4 regions of the Streptomyces sp. PL-25 genome follow, and region 3 is predicted to be linked to each of the others. Evidence: riboswitches for the same ligand, from Rfam matches in the RefSeq annotation. Region 3 holds a riboswitch; each other region holds the start of a gene.
The links. A riboswitch is a leader RNA that binds a small molecule or an ion and turns the genes downstream of it on or off. The one in region 3 is predicted to bind cobalamin.
Positions count from the first base shown of each region.

Region 1: another riboswitch for cobalamin. It lies ahead of R4Z62_RS29850 (NAD(P)-dependent oxidoreductase); the one in region 3 lies ahead of R4Z62_RS26345 (CoA-acylating methylmalonate-semialdehyde dehydrogenase).
Region 2: another riboswitch for cobalamin. It lies ahead of R4Z62_RS22525 (ribonucleoside-diphosphate reductase subunit alpha); the one in region 3 lies ahead of R4Z62_RS26345 (CoA-acylating methylmalonate-semialdehyde dehydrogenase).
Region 4: another riboswitch for cobalamin. It lies ahead of R4Z62_RS06920 (cobalamin biosynthesis protein); the one in region 3 lies ahead of R4Z62_RS26345 (CoA-acylating methylmalonate-semialdehyde dehydrogenase).

Region 1 is NZ_CP136997.1:6,699,076-6,704,733, forward strand. It holds gene aceA (isocitrate lyase) at 1-406, opposite strand, end outside; gene R4Z62_RS29840 (short-chain fatty acyl-CoA regulator family protein) at 861-2,273, shown strand; gene R4Z62_RS29845 (TOPRIM nucleotidyl transferase/hydrolase domain-containing protein) at 2,404-3,024, shown strand; adenosylcobalamin (AdoCbl) riboswitch at 3,126-3,270, shown strand; gene R4Z62_RS29850 (NAD(P)-dependent oxidoreductase) at 3,544-4,521, shown strand; gene cimA (citramalate synthase) at 4,565-5,658, shown strand, end outside.
Region 2 is NZ_CP136997.1:4,964,614-4,970,271, reverse strand. It holds gene R4Z62_RS22545 (GntR family transcriptional regulator) at 335-1,099, shown strand; gene R4Z62_RS22540 (DUF3311 domain-containing protein) at 1,248-1,526, shown strand; gene mctP (monocarboxylate uptake permease MctP) at 1,523-3,133, shown strand; partial or broken gene R4Z62_RS22530 (GNAT family N-acetyltransferase) at 3,236-3,745, shown strand; cobalamin riboswitch at 3,808-3,944, shown strand; gene R4Z62_RS22525 (ribonucleoside-diphosphate reductase subunit alpha) at 4,068-5,658, shown strand, end outside.
Region 3 is NZ_CP136997.1:5,891,966-5,897,623, forward strand. It holds gene R4Z62_RS26340 (DUF4430 domain-containing protein) at 136-669, shown strand; cobalamin riboswitch at 806-979, shown strand; gene R4Z62_RS26345 (CoA-acylating methylmalonate-semialdehyde dehydrogenase) at 1,223-2,746, shown strand; gene R4Z62_RS26350 (acyl-CoA dehydrogenase family protein) at 2,753-3,901, shown strand; gene R4Z62_RS26355 (enoyl-CoA hydratase/isomerase family protein) at 3,898-4,974, shown strand; gene mmsB (3-hydroxyisobutyrate dehydrogenase) at 4,971-5,658, shown strand, end outside.
Region 4 is NZ_CP136997.1:1,554,684-1,560,341, reverse strand. It holds gene cobN (cobaltochelatase subunit CobN) at 1-1,116, opposite strand, end outside; gene R4Z62_RS06925 (cobyric acid synthase) at 1,113-2,633, opposite strand; gene R4Z62_RS06920 (cobalamin biosynthesis protein) at 2,630-3,604, opposite strand; cobalamin riboswitch at 3,705-3,845, opposite strand; gene R4Z62_RS06915 (DUF397 domain-containing protein) at 4,006-4,212, shown strand; gene R4Z62_RS06910 (hypothetical protein) at 4,482-4,943, opposite strand; gene R4Z62_RS06905 (helix-turn-helix domain-containing protein) at 4,984-5,658, opposite strand, start outside.

The sequences.
Region 1 (5,658 bases), 810 kb from region 3:
CGGTGGCGATCTGGTCGGCGCGCAGCAGCGCGTTGTTGATCCGGCGCACCACCTGGGGCACGGAGTTGGCCGGGTACAGACTCTGGTCCGGGTAGGTGTGACCGGCCTGGTTGGCGTCGGCGGCGACCTGCCAGCCGGACAGGTAGACCGCCTGGAGGCCCGCCTTGACCTGCTGGACGGCCTGGCCGCCGGTGAGCGCGCCGAGCGCGTGCACGTAGTCGAGTTCGTGCAGCTGCCGCCAGAGCCGCTCGGCGCCGCGCCGGGCCAGGGTGTGCTCCTCGCGGACGCTGCCGGAGAGGCGGACCACGTCCTCGGCGCCGTAGGTGCGCTCGACGCCCTGCCAGCGCGGGTCGGTGGCCCAGCGCCGCGCGAGTTCCGCGGCCGCCTGTGTGTTCGGCTCGGTCATGTCTGTCACCGTCTCCTCGGTTGGCCGCGGTCGTCGTCGCGGGCGCCGGCCGGCGGTCGATCCGTCCGCCGTCTGCCACGGCTGCGAATCCACCGGCCGCTCTGGCTGTCATGGCACTGCGTGTCTTGAAAAGCGCGTTCACACCCGTTCAACGGGGTGCGGCCCGCCGCCACCGGTGGTGGGCGCACGTGAGCAACGTTGCCGGTCCAGGGCGCCACCGGTGTCAGGATCTCCGACGTCAGGGCGGTGAATCGGACCCCGCTCCCCGGTGGTGCCGGCCCGTTCCGGCGAGCCGCACTACGACTCTGGCACTGGCACTGAGTGCCATCAACCGTGGACGGCTGCCAAGTTCTGCGTATCTTTCCCTCGCTTTTTGCCAAGGTTGCGAAGGCCGCGCACGGCGCCGGTCCGCCTAGGCTGAGCGGGACGCGCCGTCGGCCCGGAGGAGTGAGCGGTGAGCAGGACGTACGCGGGTGCCCGGCTGCGGCGGCTGCGCGAGGACCGCCGGATGAGCCAGGCCGAACTGGCCCGGGTGCTGTGCATCTCGCCCAGCTATCTGAACCAGATGGAGCACGACTCCCGCCCGCTCACCGTGCCCGTGCTGCTCCGGCTGACCGAGACCTTCGGCATCGACCCGGGCTTCTTCTCCGAGCGCGACACCACCCGGCTGGTGGCCGACCTGCGCGAGGCGCTGGCCGGGGAGATCGCCGAGTCCCGGGTCACCGCGGCCGATCTCGCCGACCTGGCCTCCCGGACGCCCGCCGTGGCCCGGGTGCTGCTGGACCTCGGCCGCCGCAACCAGGAGCTGTCCGAGCGGCTGGCCGGTGCCACCGACGGCCGGGACGGCGCGCGCACCCCCGCCTCCTCACCGCACGAGGAGGTACGGGACTTCTTCTACCGGCGACGCAACTACCTGCACGGCACCGACCTCGCCGCCGAGGACCTGGCCGCGCGGATCGGGGTCCGGCCGGGCGAGACGACCGCCGCCCTCACCACCCGGCTCGCCGCCTCCCACGGCGTCCACCTGGCCGCCGAGACCGGCGACCGGCTGCACCACTACGACGAGACCACCCGCACCCTGCACCTGTCCCCGCGGCTGCGCCCCGGCCGCCGCGCCTTCCGCATGGCCACCCAGCTCGCCCTGCTGGAACACGGCGACGACTTCGGGCGGCTGGCCGCCGAGGACTTCGCACCCGGCACCCCGGCCCACGGCCTGACCCGCATCGGCATCGCCCACTACTTCGCCGCCGCGCTGATCCTCCCGTACACCTCGTTCCACGCGGCGGCGGAGGAGGCCCGCTACGACATCGAACGCCTCACCGACCACTACGGAGTGGGCTACGAGACCGTCTGCCACCGGCTGAGCACCCTCCAGCGCCCCCGGCTGCTCGGCGTCCCCTTCTCCTTCGTCCGCGTCGACCGGGCCGGCAACATGTCCAAGCGCCAGTCGGCCACCGACTTCCACTTCTCCCGGGCCGGCGGCACCTGCCCGCTGTGGAACGTGTACGAGGCGTTCGCCGTGCCCGGCCGCATCCATGTGCAGATCGCCGCCATGCCCGACGGGCGCCGCTACCTGTGGACCGCCCGCGCCGTCACCCGGCACCGCGGCGGCTGGGGCGAGCCCGGCCGGGTCTACGCCATCGGCCTGGGCTGCGAGATCCGCCACGCCCACCGCCTCGTCTACTCGGAGGGCCTGGACCTCGACAACGCCGCGGCGGCCACCCCCATCGGCATGGGCTGCCGCGTCTGCGAACGCCTCGACTGCTCGCAGCGGGCCGCGCCACCGCTCGGCCGCCCGCTGCTCATCGACCACCACAGCAGCACCTTCGTGCCCTACCCGGTCACGGGCGCCGGGCCGCTCACCTAGGGCCTCTCGTCCGGATCATGCCGGGCTCGCGTGCCCTGGTGCCTCATCCGGCCTGATCCGAACGAAAGACCCTGGGCCGGGAGCGGAAAAACCCTGGCACGGTGGTGCGACCGGGGCGGAGACTCCTCCCATGGCTGACATGGGCGCGTTCCGGGAGGCGGTCCTCGCGCACGGGACGTCGGGCGGCCCCGGCGGTCCCGTGCGCGAACTGGCCGCACTGCTGCCCGTACGGACCGCCGTCCTGCTCGAAGGGCCGAGCGACGCGGCGGCGGTCGACGCGCTGGCCGCCCGGCACGGCCGGGACCTGGCGGCCGAGGGCGTCTGCGTGCTGCCGATGGGCGGTGTCACCAACGTCGGGCGCTTCACCCGCCTCCTCGGCCCCGCCGGCCTCGGCCTGCGCCTCACCGGACTGTGCGACGAGGGGGAGCGCCGCTACTACGCCCGCGCCCTCGCCGCGGCAGGCACGGCACCGGGCGCGTACTTCGTGTGCGCGGCGGACCTGGAGGACGAACTCGTCCGCGCCCTGGGCGTCGCCCGCGTCGAGGAACTGATCCGGGACGAGGGCGACCTGCGCGCCCTGCGGACCTTCGAGAACCAGCCCGCGCAGCGCGAGCGCACCGCGCACCAGCGGATGCGGCGCTTCCTCGGCACCAAGAAGGGCCGCAAGATCCACTACGGCCGGGTCCTCGTGGAGGCCCTCGACCCGGGACACGTACCGGCGCCGCTCGCCGCCCTGCTCGCCCGAGTGTGAGCGCCGGGCGGCGCTCCGTCCGACCCCTCGTGAATCCCCGTACCGAATAGGGGGTTCGCGGCGGCCATAGGGGGGTCCGGGGAACGGGGCCCGCTGCTATACATGAATCACCAGTGCCTGCGAAGCGGGGAAGCCGGTGAGAATCCGGCACGGTCCCGCCACTGTGACCGGGGAGAAATCCCCGGAAGTCAGATTGCCGCCCGCAGGTGTCACGACGAGGCCCACGAGGATGGTGCTGATGCGTTACGGGAATCTCCCGCATGCCGAGACAGGGCGCCGCACGCTTTCGGCGCCGGTTTTCTCCATCCTCGCCTAGCTCCGTCGGGGGCATGTTCCGGCGTGCCCGCGCGCACGCGTTCCACGGTGACCGCACGCGAACCGACCGCCCCGGCGGCCGATTCCGCGGCCGTCCTGTGCCGCGTGGCCCGCGCACCGCCCCTTCGACACCGCCGATTCCGCGTGCGTGAGCATCCGGGGATGGGAAGAGAAGAAGTGACAAAGATCGTTCTCTGGCGTCCGATGTACGATTCCTCGGGCGCCGACAGACTGCGCGGCCTCGGTGCCGAAGTCGTCGTCGTGGATTCCTCCGAGGAATCCGAGGTGATGGCGGCGGTGGCCGACGCCGATGCGCTCTGGGTGCGCTATCCCGAGAAAGTCAGCCGCCGGATACTCGCGGCGGCACCCCGGCTCACCGTCGTCTCCACCTCCGGATTCGGCACCGACAACGTCGACATCGAGGCGGCCACCGAATTCGGGATCCTCGTCGTCAACCAGCTCGGTTTCGGCCGGATCCCGGTCAGCGAACACATCGTCATGCTGATCCTGGCCACACTCAAACAGCTCCACTGGGCCGACCCGGCCACCCGCGACGGCTCCGCCTGGCGGCAGCGCAGCGACCTCAGCCTCCACGAACTGCACGGCAAGACGGTGGGCGTCGTCGGACTCGGCTACGTCGGCGCCGAGACCGCCCGAAAGCTGACCGCCGGTTTCGGCGCGGACGTACTCGCCTACGACCCGTACGCCGATCCCCGCATCGCCCATCTGGTCGGCGCCGAACTCGTCACCTCCCTCGACGAGTTGCTGTCCCGGTCCACGATCCTCGCGCTCGCGCCCGCCCTGACCGCGACCTCGCGGCAGATGATCGGCGCCGACCAGCTCGCCCGGCTGCCGCGCGGCTCCTTCGTCGTCAACTGCTCCCGCGGCGGCGTCCTCGACACCGAGGCGCTGGTCGCCGCGCTGGAGAGCGGCCACATCGCGGCGGCCGGACTCGACGTCGTCGAACCGGAGCCGCTGCCCGCCGGGCACCCGCTGCTCAGCCACCCGCGCGTCATCCTCACCCCGCACACCGCCGGACTGACCGCCGAGACCATCGTGCGGATGACCGACTCCGCGGTCACCCAGCTCGGGACGGCGCTGCGCGGCGACCTCCCCGCCGCCCCGGTCAACCGCGCCGCCTGGGACGGCGACCGGTCGCGCCGCAGGACCGTGCTCCCGTAGACCGCCGCGCACGGACCCAGGAACTCCCCAGGAAGGACGCCCAGTGGCTCACACACGCACCACACCGGCAGACACCCCCCTCGGCGACGGTTTCCACCTGTACGACACCACCCTCCGCGACGGCGCGCAGCGCGAGGGGATCTCCTACTCCGTCGCGGAGAAGCTCACCACCGCCCGCACCCTGGACGCCCTGGGCGTCGGCTTCATCGAGGGCGGCTGGCCGGGCGCGCTGCCCAAGGACACCGCGTTCTTCGCCCGCGCGGCGGACGAACTGCACCTGGAACACGCCGCGTTGGTCGCCTTCGGCAGCACCCGCAAACCCGGCCGCAGCGCGGAGCGGGATCCGCAGGTACAGGCCCTGCTCCACTCCCGGGCCCCGGTGATCACCCTGGTCGCCAAGTCCGACCGGCGCCACATCGAACGGGCGCTGCGCACGGACGTGGCGGAGAACTGCGCGATGGTACGGGACACCGTGCGCCTCCTGGTGGCCGAGGGCCGCCGGGTCTTCCTCGACGCCGAGCACTTCTTCGACGGCTACGCCGCCGACCCCGCCACCGCGCTGCGAGTGCTGGACGCCGCCATGGGCGCGGGCGCCGACGTCGCCGTCCTGTGCGACACCAACGGCGGCCAGCTCCCCGGCCGGCTCGCCGAGACCGTCGGCGAGGTCGCCGCCCGCACCGGGTTCCGTATCGGCATCCACTGCCAGGACGACACCGGGTGCGCCGTGGCCAACACCATCGCCGCCGTGGAGGCGGGCGCCACCCACGTCCAGTGCACCGCCAACGGCTACGGCGAACGGGCGGGCAACGCCGACCTGTTCGCGGTCATCGGCAACCTCACCACCAAGCTCGGCATGCCGGTGGTGCCGCGCACCCGGCTCGGCGACCTGACCCGCACCGCCCACGCCCTCGCCGAGACCGCGCACATCAGCCCCGACCGGCACCAGCCCTACGTCGGCGCGGCGGCCTTCGCCCACAAGGCGGGCCTGCACGCCAGCGCGATCAAGGTGGACCCCGCGCTCTACCACCACATCGACCCGGACGTCGTGGGCAACGGCACCCGCATCCTGGTGAGCGAGATGGCCGGGCGCACCAGCCTGGAACTCAAGTGCCTGGAACTCGGCTTCGGACTCGACGA
Region 2 (5,658 bases), 930 kb from region 3:
GCCCAGACCAATAGGGCTGTCAAGGGTGCGCCGACCTGCTCAGGTGCTCCGTTATGGGACCGCGATATGCAGGGACCTTTCATTGCTCATGCGGTCAAACGGACGTCCCCGCTCCACTGGACCACCGGCCGTCACTTCCCCCCGGTCGCGCGCCTGTTCGCGTGGACCACCCGGGCCGGGGACGGGCGATGGACTAGACCAGCGGGGGTCACGGCGGTATACAGAGGAGATCACGGAGCGTGCGGGTGCCACCCGTCACAAGAAGCCGTGCCACGATGTGAGCCGTGGCCGACGGGAGTCGGTCGCTTCGGCACTGGAGCCGGGAAGGCAGAGCATGAGCACCGACGTCAGCAGTGCGGAGAACGAGGGTGGGGCGACCGTCCGTACCGCGCGCGTGCCCAAGTACTACCGCCTGAAGAAGCACCTGCTCGACATGACCCAGACGCAGGCGCCCGGCACGCCCGTGCCGCCCGAGCGGACCCTGGCCGCCGAGTTCGACACCTCCCGCACGACCGTGCGCCAGGCGCTCCAGGAACTCGTCGTCGAGGGCCGGCTCGAACGCATCCAGGGCAAAGGCACCTTCGTCGCCAAGCCGAAGGTCTCCCAGGCGCTGCAACTGACCTCCTACACCGAGGACATGCGCGCCCAAGGACTGGAACCGACCTCTCAGCTGCTGGACATCGGGTACATCACCGCCGACGACCGGCTCGCCGCCCTGCTCGACATCACCGCGGGCGGCCGGGTGCTGCGCATCGAGCGGCTGCGCATGGCCAACGGCGAGCCCATGGCCATCGAGACCACGCACCTCTCGGCCAAGCGCTTCCCCGCGCTGCGCCGCAGCCTGGTCAAGTACACCTCGCTCTACACCGCCCTCGCCGAGGTCTACGACGTCCATCTCGCCGAGGCCGAGGAGACCATCGAGACCTCGCTGGCCACCCCCCGCGAGGCCGGGCTGCTCGGCACCGATGTCGGCCTGCCCATGCTGCTGCTCTCCCGGCACTCCCAGGACCGCACCGGCCAGCCCGTGGAGTGGGTGCGCTCGGTCTACCGCGGCGACCGCTACAAGTTCGTGGCGCGCCTGAAGAGGCCGATGGACTGATCCCGCCCTGCCCCGCCGTGCCCCTGCGCCCGGTCCCCGGACGGTGTCCGCGGAACCGGTATGCGGACAAGGGGTTCCGTTCGCTTGTCACCGTGACCTAGATTGCCTGCGCATCGCACCGGTGACCAGCACAGGAACGGAGCCGCACATGTCAGATGGGCCAGGAGTGGGCAAAGGGGTGGTGACACCCCTGCGGGTGGTCATCGGCCTCTGCCTCGTCGCGCCGTTCGTGGCGATGCTGTGGGTCGGTTCGTACGCGAAGACCGACCCCACGTTCATCGGCATCCCGTTCTTCTACTGGTACCAGATGCTGTGGGTGATCATCTCCACGGTCCTCACGGTGATCGCCTACCGGCTCTGGCAGCACGACCAGCGCGGGCGCCGCACCGGTGACTCCGCGTCCGCGAAGGGCGGTGCGGCCCGGTGAAGGACGGCGTCAACGGCGTCGCGCTCGGCGTCTTCATCTTCTTCTTCCTGCTCGTCACCGTCATGGGCTTCCTGGCAGCGCGCTGGCGCCGGGCGGACAACGAGCACAGCCTGGACGAGTGGGGCCTGGGCGGCCGGTCCTTCGGCACCTGGATCACCTGGTTCCTGCTCGGCGGCGACCTGTACACCGCCTACACGTTCGTGGCGGTGCCCGCGGCGATCTACGCGACCGGGGCCGCCGGGTTCTTCGCGGTGCCGTACACGATCCTGGTCTACCCGCTGATCTTCACCTTCCTGCCCCGGCTCTGGTCGGTCTCGCACAAGCACGGGTACGTGACGACGTCCGACTTCGTGCGCGGGCGGTTCGGCTCCAAGGGCCTGTCGCTGGCGGTGGCGCTCACCGGCATCCTCGCCACCATGCCGTACATCGCGCTCCAGCTCGTCGGCATCCAGGCGGTGCTGGACGTGATGGGCGTGGGCGGCGGCGAGAACACCAACTGGTTCGTGAAGGACCTGCCGCTGCTGATCGCCTTCGGCGTGCTGGCGGCGTACACGTACTCCTCGGGGCTGCGCGCGCCCGCGCTGATCGCGTTCGTGAAGGACGCGCTCATCTACATCGTCATCGCGGTCGCGATCATCTACATCCCGATCAAGCTGGGCGGGTTCGACGACATCTTCGCGGCGGCCTCCGAGAAGTACAGCAAGGCGGGGGCGGGCGGACTGGCACCGGCCCCGGGCGGCCAGTGGACGTACGCCACCCTGGCGCTGGGCTCCGCGCTGGCGCTGTTCATGTATCCGCACTCGATCACCGCCACGCTGTCCTCGCGCAGCCGCGAGGTGATCCGCCGCAACACCACGATCCTGCCGCTGTACTCGCTGATGCTGGGCCTGCTGGCGCTGCTCGGCTTCATGGCGATCGCGGCGGGCGTGAAGGTGCAGAACGGCCAGCTGGCCATCCCGCAGCTGTTCGAGGACATGTTCCCGGACTGGTTCACGGGCATCGCCTTCGCGGCCATCGGCATCGGCGCGCTGGTGCCGGCGGCGATCATGTCGATCGCGGCCGCGAACCTGTTCACCCGCAACATCTACAAGGACTTCATCAAGCCGGACGCGACGCCCAAGGAGGAGACCCGGGTCTCCAAGCTGGTCTCGCTGCTGGTGAAGGTGGGCGCGCTGGTCTTCGTGCTGACCATGGACAAGACCGTGGCCATCAACTTCCAGCTGCTCGGCGGGATCTGGATCCTGCAGACCTTCCCGGCCCTGGTCGGCGGCCTGTTCACCCGCTGGTTCCACCGCTGGGCGCTGCTGGCCGGCTGGGCGGTCGGCATGGTCTACGGCACGGTCGCGGCCTACGGGGTCGCCTCGCCGACGCAGAAGCACTTCGGCGGCTCGGCCAAGGAGATCCCGGGCATCGGCGAGATCGGCTACATCGGCATGACGGCGTTCGTGCTGAACGTGGCCGTCGCCGTGGTCCTGACCTTCGTCCTCAAGGCCCTGAAAGCCCCCGACGGCGTCGACGAGACCCGCCCGGAAGACTACACGGCCGACGCCGGGGACGCCGGTGTCTCCGTCGAGCTGCCGCCCGCCACCGCGGGCAGCGCCCACTGAGCGGACGCCCCCTTCGAGGAGGCCGACGCCCTCGACCGGGCCGACGGGCCGCCGGGAGAATCCGGCGGCCCGTCGCCGTGTCCGTGCGGCACACTCGGGGCCATGGACCTCGTGATCAGGCCGGCGCTGCCCGGCGAGTACGCCCCCCTGGGCGAGATCACCGCCCAGGCGTACCTCCGGGACGGTCTGCTGGACTTCGGAGCCGACGACCCGTATCTGGACGTGCTGCGGGACGTCGCCGGACGGGCGGCGGCCTGCGAGGTGCTGGTGGCCGTGGCGCGGGACGAGGTGCTCGGGCGGGGTCGCCTTCGTGCCGTCCGGCGGCCCCATGGCGGACATCGCGGGTCCCGGCGAGGCCGAGATGCGCATGCTCGCGGTCGACCGCGCGGCACGCGGCCGGGGCGCGGGCGCGAGGCCCTGGTGCGGGCCTGCGCGGACCGGGCGCGGGCCACCGCGGGCTGTGTCCGCCTGGTGCTGTCCACCCAGCGCGCCATGCACAGCGCGCACCGCCTCTACGAGCGCCTGGGCTTCGTCCGCACCCCGCGGCGCGACTGGAACCCCTTGCCCCACCTGGCCGACACCAGGCTGCTCACCTACGCGTTGACCCTCTGACACCCTCCGCAGTCGACGCGACACAACATATGGGGGTGGCTTCCACACCCGGCACAAGATGTATGCTCATGCTCGCTGTCGTCGCAGGGGAATCCGGTGCGAATCCGGAACTGTCCCGCAACGGTGTACTCGTACGCACATGCCCTTGAGGCCGCATACGAGCGTCAGTCCGAGGACCTGCCAACAGTGCGCCCGGCCGTCCGGTCCGGGTGTCTGACGTCCGGGCCTCGCGGAATGGGCCGGTGGACGCGGCGCCGTGCGCGCTCGTGCTGCCGCTCCCTGCCCTCGCCGAGGCTCCGTGCCGAGCGAGGGAGAGCCACACGTGACCATCGCGCCCGCCGATCCGGTCTCAGCCGAGGGCCGCCTGGAGAACGACGGTCCCGGTGCCGCGCTGCTGCGGACCCTGACCGAGCTGACCGCCGACCTCCCCGACGCCGACCCCGGCCGGGTCGCCGCCGCCGCGCTGCGCGGCCGTTCGGCCCGCGCGGACGAGGCGGAGCTGCGGGAGCTGGCCACCGAGGCCGCGGCCGGGCTCATCTCCGAGGACCCCGCCTACTCCCGGCTCGCCGCCCGCCTGCTGACGCTCTCCATCCGGTCCGAGGCCGCCTCCCAGGGCGTCACCTCCTTCACCGAGTCCGTCGCCGTGGGCCACCGGGAGGGACTGATCGCCGACCGGACCGCCGCGTTCACCCGGCTGCACGCGGCCCGTCTGGACGCGCTGGCCGACCCGTCCGCCGACGACCGCTTCGGCTACTTCGGCCTGCGCACCGTGCACAGCCGCTACCTGCTGCGGCACCCGATCACCCGCAAGGTGATCGAGACGCCCCAGCACTTCATGCTGCGGGTGGCCGCCGGCCTCGCCGAGGACGACAGCCCCCGGGCCGTCGACGAGGTCGCCGCGCTCTACGGGCTGATGAGCCGCCTGGACTACCTCCCCTCCTCCCCCACGCTCTTCAACTCCGGCACCCGCCACCCGCAGATGTCCTCCTGCTATCTGCTCGACTCCCCCAAGGACGAGCTGGACAGCATCTACGACCGCTACCACCAGGTCGCCCGGCTCTCCAAGCACGCGGGCGGCATCGGGCTGGCCTACTCCCGCATCCGCTCGCGCGGTTCGCTGATCCGCGGCACCAACGGGCACTCCAACGGCATCGTGCCGTTCCTGAAGACCCTCGACGCCTCGGTGGCCGCGGTGAACCAGGGCGGGCGGCGCAAGGGCGCGGCGGCCGTCTACCTGGAGACCTGGCACTCCGACATCGAGGAGTTCCTGGAGCTGCGCGACAACACCGGTGAGGACGCGCGCCGCACCCACAACCTCAACCTGGCGCACTGGGTACCGGACGAGTTCATGCGCCGGGTCAACGCCGACGCGCAATGGTCGCTGTTCTCCCCGGCGGACGTGCCGGAGCTGGTGGACCTGTGGGGCGACGAGTTCGACGCGGCCTACCGCAGGGCCGAGGAGGCCGGGCTCGCGCAGAAGACGATGCCCGCCCGCGAGCTGTACGGCCGGATGATGCGCACCCTGGCGCAGACCGGCAACGGCTGGATGACCTTCAAGGACGCCGCCAACCGCACCGCCAACCAGACGGCGGAGCCCGGCCACGTCATCCACTCCTCGAACCTGTGCACGGAGATCCTGGAGGTCACCGACGACGGGGAGACGGCGGTCTGCAACCTCGGCTCGGTCAACCTCGGCGCCTTCGCCGACCCCGAGACGGGTGACCTGGACTGGGAGCGGCTGGACGAGACGGTCCGCACCGCCGTCACCTTCCTGGACCGGGTCGTCGACATCAACTTCTACCCGACCGAGCAGGCGGGCCGCTCCAACTCCCGCTGGCGGCCGGTCGGCCTGGGCGCGATGGGCCTCCAGGACGTCTTCTTCAAGCTGCGGCTGCCGTTCGAGTCCCCCGAGG
Region 3 (5,658 bases):
GGGCGCGCCGTGAACCGCTTCCCCTGTCATGGTCTGCAGCGCGAAGCCGAGAGTCTCGCCCGAGGCGGCGGCGGTGTCCGCTCCGTCCGCTCGGCGACGGGGCTGCGGGCCGCCCACACCAGGAAGGCTCCCGCCGTGCGACACACCTCCGGCACCTCAGCCGTCTCCCGTACCTCCCTGCGCCGTACGCTCATCGCCTCCGTCGCCCTCGGCGTGGCCCTGGCCGCCGCGCCGGCCACCGCCCAGGCCCACGGCGTACCGGGCACGCACGCCGTGCACGGCACGAACACCCCGGTCAGGGTGACGCTGACCGTGCAGGGCCCCGACGGGCCGCTGTTCCACGGGAAGGTCTGGACGCGCGGCCACGACGTCACCACGGCGACGGGCGGTACGCACAGATGCGACGGGACGAACGGGAGCGCCCACGCCTCCGCCGTGCCGACGCCCACCGCCGCCCTCGACGACGCCGCCCGCAAGCGGCACTTCGGCTGGGACGGTGCCTGGTACGCGTCGTTCGACGACTACGCGGTCGACAGCATCAAGAACGTCAGCGGCGGCGGCTCGGCGTACTGGAACATCTCCGTCAACGGCACGCCCACCCCGGTGGGCGGCTGCCAGTTCGAGCTGAACGCCGGGGACACGGTGGCGTTCACCTGGACGGCCTTCTGACGGCCGCCCGCCGCCCGGCGGCCGGGGGAGCGCCGCTCCTCCGGCCGGTCCGGCGCCCCGGCGGGGGTCCGCTTCGGCGGGAATCCGGTACGGCTCCACCCGTGGCACTGGATTTACTAGGACGTCCAACTATATTCTAGGGACGTAGGCCCGCGGTGCAGGGAAGCCGGTGTGATTCCGGCACGGTCCCGCCACTGTGACCGGGGAGTACGCCGTCGAGCAGGACGCCACTGACGAGCTGGATGTCGGGAAGGCGGACGGCGCGCGCTGATCCGGGAGTCAGGATACCGGCCGTGGGATGTTCCGTGTGGTCCACGAGGATGGAGCTGACACGCATGGCACCGGTGCGTTTCCACGATCCCGGCGAGCTGCGCCGCGGGAGTTCCCCGCATTCCGCCACCGGCCTCACCCGCCCCGGCCCGACGGCCTGACGGTCCGGCGTCCTCAGCGTTCCGCGCCGACCGCCCTCGCGCACGCCCGCGTCCATGAGCGGGCCGTGCGCCGGTCGCGCGCGCCGTCCTGGATCACCCCCACCTGACGAGAGCAGGCACCCATGATCCGTCCGAACCACCCCGCCGGTGTACGGGAACTGACCCACTTCATCGGCGGCGAGAACGTCCCGGGCACCTCGGGGGCCCAGGGCGACGTGTACGACCCCAACACCGGAGAGGTCCAGGCCCGGGTACCGCTGGCGGACCGGGCCGAGACCGAGGCGGCGGTCACCGTCGCCGCCGAGGCGCAGCGCGCCTGGGGCGAGTGGAACCCGCAGCGCCGCGCCCGGGTCATGCTGCGCTTCCTCCAGCTCGTCGAGCAGGAGAAGGACGACCTGGCCCGGCTGCTCTCCGCCGAGCACGGCAAGACCGTCGCCGACGCGCACGGCGACCTCCAGCGCGGCCTGGAGGTCGTCGAGTTCGCCGCCGGGATCCCGCACCTGCTCAAGGGCGAGTTCACCGACAACGCGGGCACCGGCATCGATGTGCACTCGCTGCGCTCGCCGCTCGGTGTGGTCGCCGGCATCACCCCGTTCAACTTCCCCGCCATGATCCCGCTCTGGAAGGCCGCCCCCGCCCTGGCCTGCGGAAACGCCTATGTCCTCAAGCCGTCCGAGCGGGCACCCTCGGTGCCGCTGCGGCTCGCCGAACTCTTCCTGGAGGCGGGCCTGCCGCCGGGCGTCCTCAATGTCGTCAACGGCGCGCGGGAAGCCGTCGACACCCTGCTGGAGGATCCCCGCGTGGCCGCCCTCGGCTTCGTCGGCTCCACCCCGGTCGCCGCGCACGTCTATGCCGCCGCCGCCGCCCACGGCAAGCGCGCCCAGTGCTTCGGCGGCGCCAAGAACCACATGATCGTGATGCCGGACGCCGACCTCGACCAGGCCGTGGAGGCGCTGGTCGGTGCCGGGTACGGCTCGGCGGGCGAGCGCTGCATGGCCATCTCGGTCGCCGTGCCGGTCGGCGAGGAGACCGCCGACGCCCTGGTCGCCCGGCTCAAGGAGCGCATCGGCACGCTGCGCATCGGCCGCAGCGACGACCCGGAGGCCGACTTCGGCCCGCTGGTCGCCCGGGACGCGGTGGAGCGCGTACGGTCCTACGTCGACCTCGGAGTGGAGGAGGGCGCCGAACTCGTCGTGGACGGACGCGACTTCGTGCTCCCCGGGCACGAGAACGGCTTCTTCGCCGGGGCCTCCCTCTTCGACCGGGTCACCCCCGACATGCGCATCCACCAGGAGGAGATCTTCGGTCCCGTCCTGTCCGTGGTCCGCGCGGCCGACTACGAGGAGGCGTTGCGCCTGCCCAGCGAGCACGCCTTCGGCAACGGCGTGGCGATCTTCACCCGGGACGGAGACACCGCCCGCGACTTCACCCGGCGGGTGGACACCGGCATGGTCGGCGTCAACGTGCCCATCCCGGTCCCGGTCGCCTACCACACCTTCGGTGGCTGGAAGCGGTCCGGCTTCGGCGACCTCAACCAGCACGGACCGGACGCCGTCCGCTTCTACACCCGTACCAAGACCGTCACGTCCCGCTGGCCCGCCGGGCTGCGCGAGGGCGCGAGCTTCACCATTCCCACGATGGGCTGAGCGACCATGACCCACACCCTGCTCACCGAGGACCAGCAGGCCCTCGTGGAGACCACCCTCGACTTCGCCCAGGACCACCTGGCACCGCACGCCCTGGACTGGGACCGCGACAAGCACTTCCCGGTCGACGTCCTGCGCAAGGCGGCCGGGCTCGGCCTCGGCGGCGTCTACGTCCGCGAGGAGTCCGGCGGCTCCGGCCTCGGCCGGGCCGACGGCGTCCTCGTCTTCGAGACCCTCGCCTCCGGCTGCCCCGCCATCGCCGGATACCTCTCCATCCACAACATGGTCGCCTGGATGATCGACCGCTACGGCGACCCGGCCCAGCGCGAGCGGTGGCTGCCCCGGCTGTGCGCCATGGACGACCTGGCCAGCTACTGCCTGACCGAACCCGGCGCGGGCTCCGACGCGGCCGCCCTCACCAGCCGGGCCGTCCGCGACGGCGGCACCTATGTGCTCAGCGGCGTCAAGCAGTTCATCTCCGGCGCGGGCGCCTCCCAGCTGTACGTCGTGATGGCCCGCACCGGCGGCACCGGAGCGGACGGCGTCTCCGCCTTCGTCGTCGACAAGGACGACGCCGGGGTGGGCTTCGGCCCCAACGAACGCAAGATGGGCTGGAACGCCCAGCCCACCCGCCAGGTGATCCTGGACGGCGTACGGCTGCCCGCCGACCGGCTGCTGGGCCGCGAGGGCGACGGCTTCCGCATCGCCATGAACGGCCTGAACGGCGGCCGGCTCGGCATCGCCGCCTGCTCGCTCGGCGGCGCCCGCAGCGCCCTGGACCGCAGCCTCGCCCACCTCGCCGACCGGGAGGCGTTCGGGCAGCGGCTGCTCGACGCGCAGGCGCTGCGCTTCCGGCTGGCCGACATGGCGACCGAACTCGCCGCCGCCCGCGCCCTGGTGCAGCAGGCCGCCCGCGCCCTGGACGCCGGCGACCCGCAGGCGCCGTACCTGTGCGCGATGGCCAAGCGGTTCGCCACCGACACCGGGTACACGGTCGCCGACCGCGCGCTCCAGCTGCACGGCGGCTACGGCTACCTCAGCGAGTACGGCATCGAGAAGATCGTCCGTGACCTGCGCGTCCACCAGATCCTGGAAGGAACCAACGAGATCATGCGCGTCATCGTGGCCCGCGGCCTGACGGAGGCGTTCCGGTGACCGGCACCGAGGACCCCGTCCTCCTGCGCACCGACGGCCGGGCCGCCCACATCGTCCTCAACCGGCCCCGGGCCCTCAACGCCCTCACCCACGAGATGGTCCGCCGCATCGACGCGGCCCTCACCGCCTGGGAGCACGACCCGGAGGTGGCCACCGTCGTCATCAGCGGCGCGGGCGAGCGCGGCCTGTGCGCGGGCGGCGACATCCGGGCCATCCACGACGACGCCAAGACCGGCGACGGCACCGCGGCGGCCGCGTTCTGGCGCGACGAGTACCGCCTCAATGCCCGGATCGCCCGCTACCCCAAGCCGTACGTCGCCGTCATGGACGGCATCGTGATGGGCGGCGGCGTCGGCGTCTCCGCCCACGGCAGCGTCCGCGTCGTCACCGAACGCGCGCGCGTCGCCATGCCCGAGACCGGCATCGGCTTCGTCCCCGACGTCGGCGGCACCTATCTGCTGAGCCTCGCCCCCGGTGAACTGGGCACCCATCTGGCGCTGACCGGCGCGCAGACCGGCGCCGGGGACGCCCTGCTGTGCGGGCTCGCCGACCACCATGTGCCCGCCGCCGCGCTCGGCGCCTTCACCGCCGACCTCGCCGTGCTGTCCGTGCACGACGCGCTCGCCCGGCATGTGCAGTCGCCGCCGCCGGGCGCACTCGCCGGGCAGCGGGAGTGGATCGACGCCTGCTACGCGGCCGACACCGTGGAGGAGATCCTGGACCGCCTCCTCGGCCGCGGCGAGCCCGCCGCGAAGGAGGCGGCCGAGACCCTGCTCACCAAGTCGCCCACCGCGCTGAAGGTCACCCTCGCCGCGCTGCGCCGCGCCCGGCACCTGGGCCCGCTGGAGGCGGTCCTCGACCAGGAGTACCGCGTCTCCTGCGCCGCGCTCGCCGCCCCCGACCTGGTCGAGGGCGTCCGCGCCCAGGTCATCGACAAGGACCGCAGGCCCCGCTGGTCGCCCGGCACCCTCGCCGAGGTCAGCGCGGCCGACGTGGACCGCTTCTTCGCCCCGCTCGGCGACCGCGAACTGGGGCTCGCCGGATCCGACAGCACCGTGGAGGTGGCCTGGTGAGCCTGACCGTCGCGTTCATCGGACTCGGGCACATGGGCGCGCCCATGGCCGCCAGCCTGGTCAGGGCCGGGCATCGGGTACGGGGCCACGACCTGGTGCCCGAGGCCCTGGAGGGCGCCGTCCGCGCGGGTGTCGAGCCCGCCGCCGACGCCGCCTCGGCGGTCGCGGACGCCGACGTCGTCGTCTCCATGCTGCCCGCCGGACGGCACGTCCTCGGCCTGTACGGCACCGTCCTGGCGGCGGCCCGGCCCGGCACCCTCTTCGTCGACTGCTCCACCATCGACGTCACCGACGCCCGTACGGCCCACGAGCGGGCCGCCGCCGCCGGGATGCGGTCGCTGGACGCCCCTGTCTCCGGCGGGGTGGTCGGCGCCGAGGCCGGCACGCTCACCTTCATGGCGGGCGGCGGCGAGGCGGAGTTCGCCGAGGCCCGGCCGCTGCTGGAGGCCATGGGCAAGAAGGCCGTCCACTGCGGCGGCGCGGGAGCCGGGCAGGCGGCCAAGATCTGCAACAACATGATCCTCGGCGTCTCCATGATCGCCGTCAGCGAGGCGTTCGTGCTCGGCGAGCGCCTGGGCCTGTCCCACCAGGCCCTCTACGACGTGGCGTCCACGGCGTCCGGGCAGTGCTGGGCGCTCAGCGTCAACTGCCCGGTCCCCGGCCCGGTCCCGGGCAGCCCCGCCA
Region 4 (5,658 bases), 4.3 Mb from region 3:
GAGCCCGTACCCGGCCTCCCGCAGCGCGTCCAGGACCCGTACCGCCGAGGCGGGCGTGTCCAGGCCGACGGCGTTGCCGACCCGGGAGTGCTTCGTCGGGTACGCGGTGAAGACCAGCGCGACCTTCTTCTCGGCGTTCGGCGTGTACCCGAGCCGGGCGTGCCGCACGGCGATCCCGGCGACCCGGGCCGCCCGCCCGGGGTCGGCGACGTACACCGGTACGCCGTCGGGTCCCTGCTCCTTGAAGGAGAACGGGACGGTGATCAGCCGTCCGTCGAACTCGGGGATGGCGACCTGCATCGCCGCGTCCATGGGGGACAGGGCCGCGTCGGAGGCGTCCCAGGCGGCCCGCGAGGAGGTCAGGCACAGCCCCTGGAGCACCGGGACGTCGAGGTCGGCGAGGGCGCCGATGTCCCACGCCTCCTCGTCGCCGCCCGCCGACGCCTGCGAGGCGTGGGTGCCGCCGGCCGCCAGGACGGTGGCCACCAGGGCGTCGGTCTGCCCGAGGATCTCGTACAGCCCCGGGTCGGCGCCGCGCAGCGAACCGCAGTACACCGGCAGCGCGTTGGCGCCGTGCGCCTCGATCGCCTCGCACAGGGTGTCCACGAAGGCGGTGTTGCCGCTCAGTTCGTGGGCGCGGTAGAAGAGCACACCGACCGTGGGGCGGCCCGGCACGCGCGGGCGCTCCCCGCGCACCCCGAACTCCGGCATCCGGCGCGGCTCCTCGAAGCCCTCGCCGGTCAGCAGCACCGTGTCGGACAGGAACCGGGCCAGCTCGGCGAGGTTGGCCGGGCCGCCCTCCACCAGGTAGCGCAGCGCCTCGGCGACCACACCGGCGGGCACCGACGACTCGGCCATCAGCTCCGCGTCCGGCACGCTCTCGCCGCCCAGCAGCACGGTCGGCACACCGGACGCCCTCAGCGCGGCGAGCCCGTCCTCCCAGGCACGCTTGCCGCCCAGCAGCCGCACCACGGCGAGGTCCGCGCCGTCCAGCAGCGCGGGCAGCTCACCGGTCACGTCCACCCGGGTCGGGTTGCCGATCCGGTAGGACGCCCCGCAGGCGCGGGCCGCCAGCAGATCGGTGTCGGCGGTGGACAACAACAACACTGTGCTCATGCGGGCGCTCCCGGTGGAATGAAAGGCAGTCCTTGCGGCGCGCCGGACTCGATGAGCCGCCACAGCGCGTCCGTGTCCGCGTGCTGTTCGATCAGGTCGCCGAGCCGGTCGAGCTGCTCCTCGCGCAGCGCGGCGAACGACGTGGTGGGCGAGGGCACGAAACGGCGGCCCGCGGCGGCGGCGACCACCCGCAGGAAGGCCCGGCGGAAGCCGTCCGACTCCAGCGAGCCGTGCCAGTGCGTGCCCCAGACCGAGCCGGCCCGGCAGCCGTCAAGGAAGGGTTCGCCGCCGGTGACGTCGGCGACGCCGTGATGGATCTCGTAGCCCTCGACCCGCTCGCCGAGGGCCGTCCCCGCGGGCCGGGCGAGGGTCTTGTCCGGGGCGAACCGGACGCGTACGGGCAGCAGTCCGAGCCCGTCGACCCGGCCGCGGCGGCTCTCGACGTCGTCCTCGATGTGCTCGCCGAGGAGCTGGAAGCCGCCGCAGACGCCGAGGACGGGCCGTCCCTCGGCGGTCCGGCGCCGCAGCGCGTCCGCGAGGCCCCGCTCGCGCAGCCAGTCCAGCGCCCGCACGGTGCCGCGGGTGCCCGGGACCACCACGAGATCGGCGTCGGCCAGTTCCTCGGGCCGGTCCACGAACCGCACGACGACGCCCGGTTCGGCGGCCAGCGCGTCCACGTCGGTGAAGTTGGACATCAGCGGGACGGCGCAGACGGCGACCCGCAGCACGTCCTCGCCGACCGGCGGCGCCACGGCGGACTCCCGTACGGCACCGCGCAGCGACACCCGCAGCCCGTCCTCCTCGTCGATGCCGAGCCCGTGCCGGAAGGGCAGCACCCCGTAGGTGTGCCGCCCGGTGAGCCCGTGCAGCATGCCGATGCCGGGTTCGAGCAGTGAGACGTCGCCGCGGAACTTGTTGACGAGGAAGCCGGCGACCAGCTCCTGGTCCTCGGGGGAGAGCAGGGCCACGGTGCCGAAGAAGGAGGCGAAGACGCCGCCGCGGTCGATGTCGCCGACGACGACCACCGGCAGCCGCGCGCCGCGCGCGATGCCCATGTTGACGATGTCGGTGCGGCGCAGATTGATCTCGGCCGGGCTGCCCGCGCCCTCGCAGATCACCGCGTCGTAGGAGCCGCGCAGTTCGGCCAGGCAGTCCAGCACCGTGCCCAGCAGCCGCTGCTGGCGCCCGCCGTGGTAGCCGCGCGCGCTCAGCTCGCCCACCGGCCTGCCCAGCAGCACCACTTGGCTGCTCTGCTCGCCGCCCGGCTTGAGCAGCACCGGGTTCATCAGCGCGGTCGGCTCGATCCGGCACGCCTGCGCCTGCATGGCCTGTGCCCGGCCGATCTCGGCGCCCTCGCGGGTGACGAACGAGTTGAGGGACATGTTCTGCGCCTTGAACGGCGCGACCTTGACACCCTGGCGCACCAGCCACCGGCAGATCCCGGCGGTGACGACGCTCTTGCCGGCGTCGGAGGTGGTCCCGGCGACGAGCAGCCCGCCGCCCCGGCCACCGCTCATGACGTACGTCCCTTCGTCCGACGGTCGCGACGGCCGCACAGGAGCTTCACGGCGGCACACGTGCCGAGCGCGAGCCAGCTCACGCGCCGTGAGAGCCGTACGGCCCGGTCGATGTCACCGGCCTGCACCGCGCGCCCCGCCGCGCCGTTCAGCACCGGCCGGTGCTCCACGCGCCCGGCGTACGACAGCGTGCCGCCGAGGCGGACGCCGAGCGCGCCCGCGAACGAGGCTTCCACCGGCCCGGCGTTGGGGCTCGGGTGCCGTCCGGCGTCCGCGCGCCAGGCCCGTACGGCGCCGCGCGGATCGCCGCCCGCGGCGGTGGCCAGGACGGCGGTCAGCCGGGCGCCCGGCCAGCCGGCCAGGTCGTCGAGGCGGGCGGAGGCCCAGCCGAAGCGCCGGTGGCGGGGCGACTTGTGGCCGACCATGGCGTCCAGGGTGTTGACGGCACGGAAGCCGAGAAGGCCGGGCACGCCCGCGACGGCACCCCAGACGAGGGCGCCGACCACGGCGTCGGAGGTGTTCTCGGCGACCGACTCGACGACCGCGCGGGCGATCTGGGCGGCGTCCAGCGCCTGCGGGTCGCGTCCGCACAGATGCGGCAGCCGCGCCCGTGCGGCCTCGATGTCGCCGGACTCCAGGGCCCGTCCGACGGCGCGGGCCTCGCGGGCCAGCGAGGTGCCGCCGACCACGGCCCAGGTGGCGGCGCCGGTCAGCAGGACGGAGGCGGTGTACGGGAAGCGGGGGGCGCGGGCGGCGCGGGCGGCGGCGGCCCCCAGCGCGACGGCGCCACCGGCGCACACGGCGGTGTGCAGCGCGCCCCAGCCACGGTGGTCGTGCCACAGCACACGTTCGACGGCGCCCGCGGCCCGCCCGAACACGGCGACCGGATGCCCGCGGCGCGGGTCGCCGAGGAACAGGTCACCGAGGAGGCCGGCGGCGGCGCCGTACGCGAAGACGCGATCGGCACCCATCGGGTCAGCCGGCCGCGGGGTCGGTCAGGGAATCGCTGATGAACCTCGGTCGGCAGCCGCGCATGGCGATGGTCCTCACTCAGGGTGTCCGCGCCCTGGTTCGACGTGACCGGCGGCGAGAGTTCCTGGCTCCCGGGGATGTTCCTCCCCGGTGACAGTGGCGGGACCGCGCCGGATTCGCACCGGCTTCCTCTTCTGCCGCCGTACATGGCCCCGGAAGTCCACCACGGCCCCGGAACAGCCGTCAACTTGCCGTTGACCTGCGGCGGGGTGGTGTGCCGAGGCTCATATCCCCGGCCTGGGCCCGCGGACTTGAAACGGCTCCTTTTGGCCTCTTTCCCGGCATGGAAGCCGGGAAGACTCCTGTCATGAACACCCATGGGGGCTGAAGGAGGTGGGCGTTGGCAGGCAGGGAGCCGACGGGGCGCGCTTGGGTCAGGAGCAGCTACTCGGGCGACGGACAGGAATGCGTGGAGGTGGCCGCCGAACGAGGCCGCACGCTCGTGCGCGACTCGAAGTGCCCGGGGAGCGGACGGCTCGCCTTCGGGCGGACGGCCTGGTGTGGTTTTCTGGAGGAGCTTGTGGACCCGGAAGCGGACGGCTCATGATCCGTCCGGGGGGACGGGAGGGACGCACATGCGAGAACGAGCCGGACGAACGGCCCCGGCAGGAGTGAGGGCCCCGGGCTCGGCGGGGGGCCACGCCTCGGCGGTGGCCTCGTTGATCCTCTTCTCCTCGGCGACGGGCGTCGTCGCGGTGGGGGCGGGGGCATTGGCGGCCCTCCTCGTTCCGGGGGGTGTCGCCAGGGGGGTGGTCTGGCTGGTGGTGACCGTGCTGGTCGCCGTCGCCGCGGGCCTGTGGTGGGGGATGACGCCGCTCACGGACCGGCTCCGGGTGCTGAGCCGTGCCCTTGCGGCGGTTCAGCCCCGGAGCGAACCCCCTCGCTGATCTCCCGCCGGCCGGTGCCGCCGGAGCGCCGCCCCATCGCTCTGCCCAGTCCCGCGCCCGCCGCCGCGACGACCGCCGCTCCGCCGGCCCCCGCGATCGTCGTGGTGAGCGGAGTGGCGGCGCCGAAGGGCAGGCTGGGCGCGACCCGGGCGGCCAGGGCGACACTCAGCAGCAGGACGCTGCCACAGGCGGTGCCCAGCAGCAGCCGCACCGACATCAGCCGGATCTCACCGGCGACCCGCGCGCTCTCCAGCCGGATCAGAGCGTCGGTCAGGTCCGGACTCTGCATGGCCTCCTTCTTGAGCGAGTTGTCGTCGAGAGCCACGGCGCCCTCCGGCTCCGTACCTGCGCGCAGGCGCTGCCACCACGCCCGTATTCCGAAGACCGCCATGGGGCCTCCCCCGTTCCCGCCCGGGTCGTCCCCGCCCGGTTCAGCTGTTGTCCAGACTCTCCCTGACCGACGCCAGCAGCTCACTCATCCGGTCGCCCTCGTACGCCCTTGGACCGATCTCCTCGAAGCACTCCTGGTAGCGGACCTCCAGCCCCAGGTCGCCCCGGCTCGACAGACCGCCTCCCGGACCTTCGATGAAGGTGAGGTCGTCGTCGTCCTTGAACGTGAGCAGGATGAACGCGGTGGTGACGCTGAAGTGCGCTCCCGCCGAGAAGGGCAGCACCCGGAGCGTGGTGCGCGGGTGCTCCGCCAGGGTCGCCAGGTGGTCGAGCTGCCGGCGCATCACCGAGGGACCGCCGATCTGACGCCGGACGGCCGCCTCGTCCAGGATGATGTTCATCTCGGGACCGTCGCCCGTGTCGAAGAACCGCTCCTGACGGGTGAGCCGCAGGTCCACCTGCTGCCGGACCCGTGACTCGGGGGCCATGGGGGCCAGCAGCGCCGTGGCGTAGTCCTCCGTCTGCACGAGCCCCGGCAGGATGGTCGGGTTGTACATGCGGATCGTGTCCGCCGACCCCTCGTACCCCAGGTACAAGGCGTACTGGGGCGACACCACGTCGCTGTACTGCGCCCACCATGACTGTCCTTTCGAGCCGCGTGCCGCGTCCTCCAGCTCCGCGACCAGACCGGCGTCCGTGACCTCGTACAACTGGAG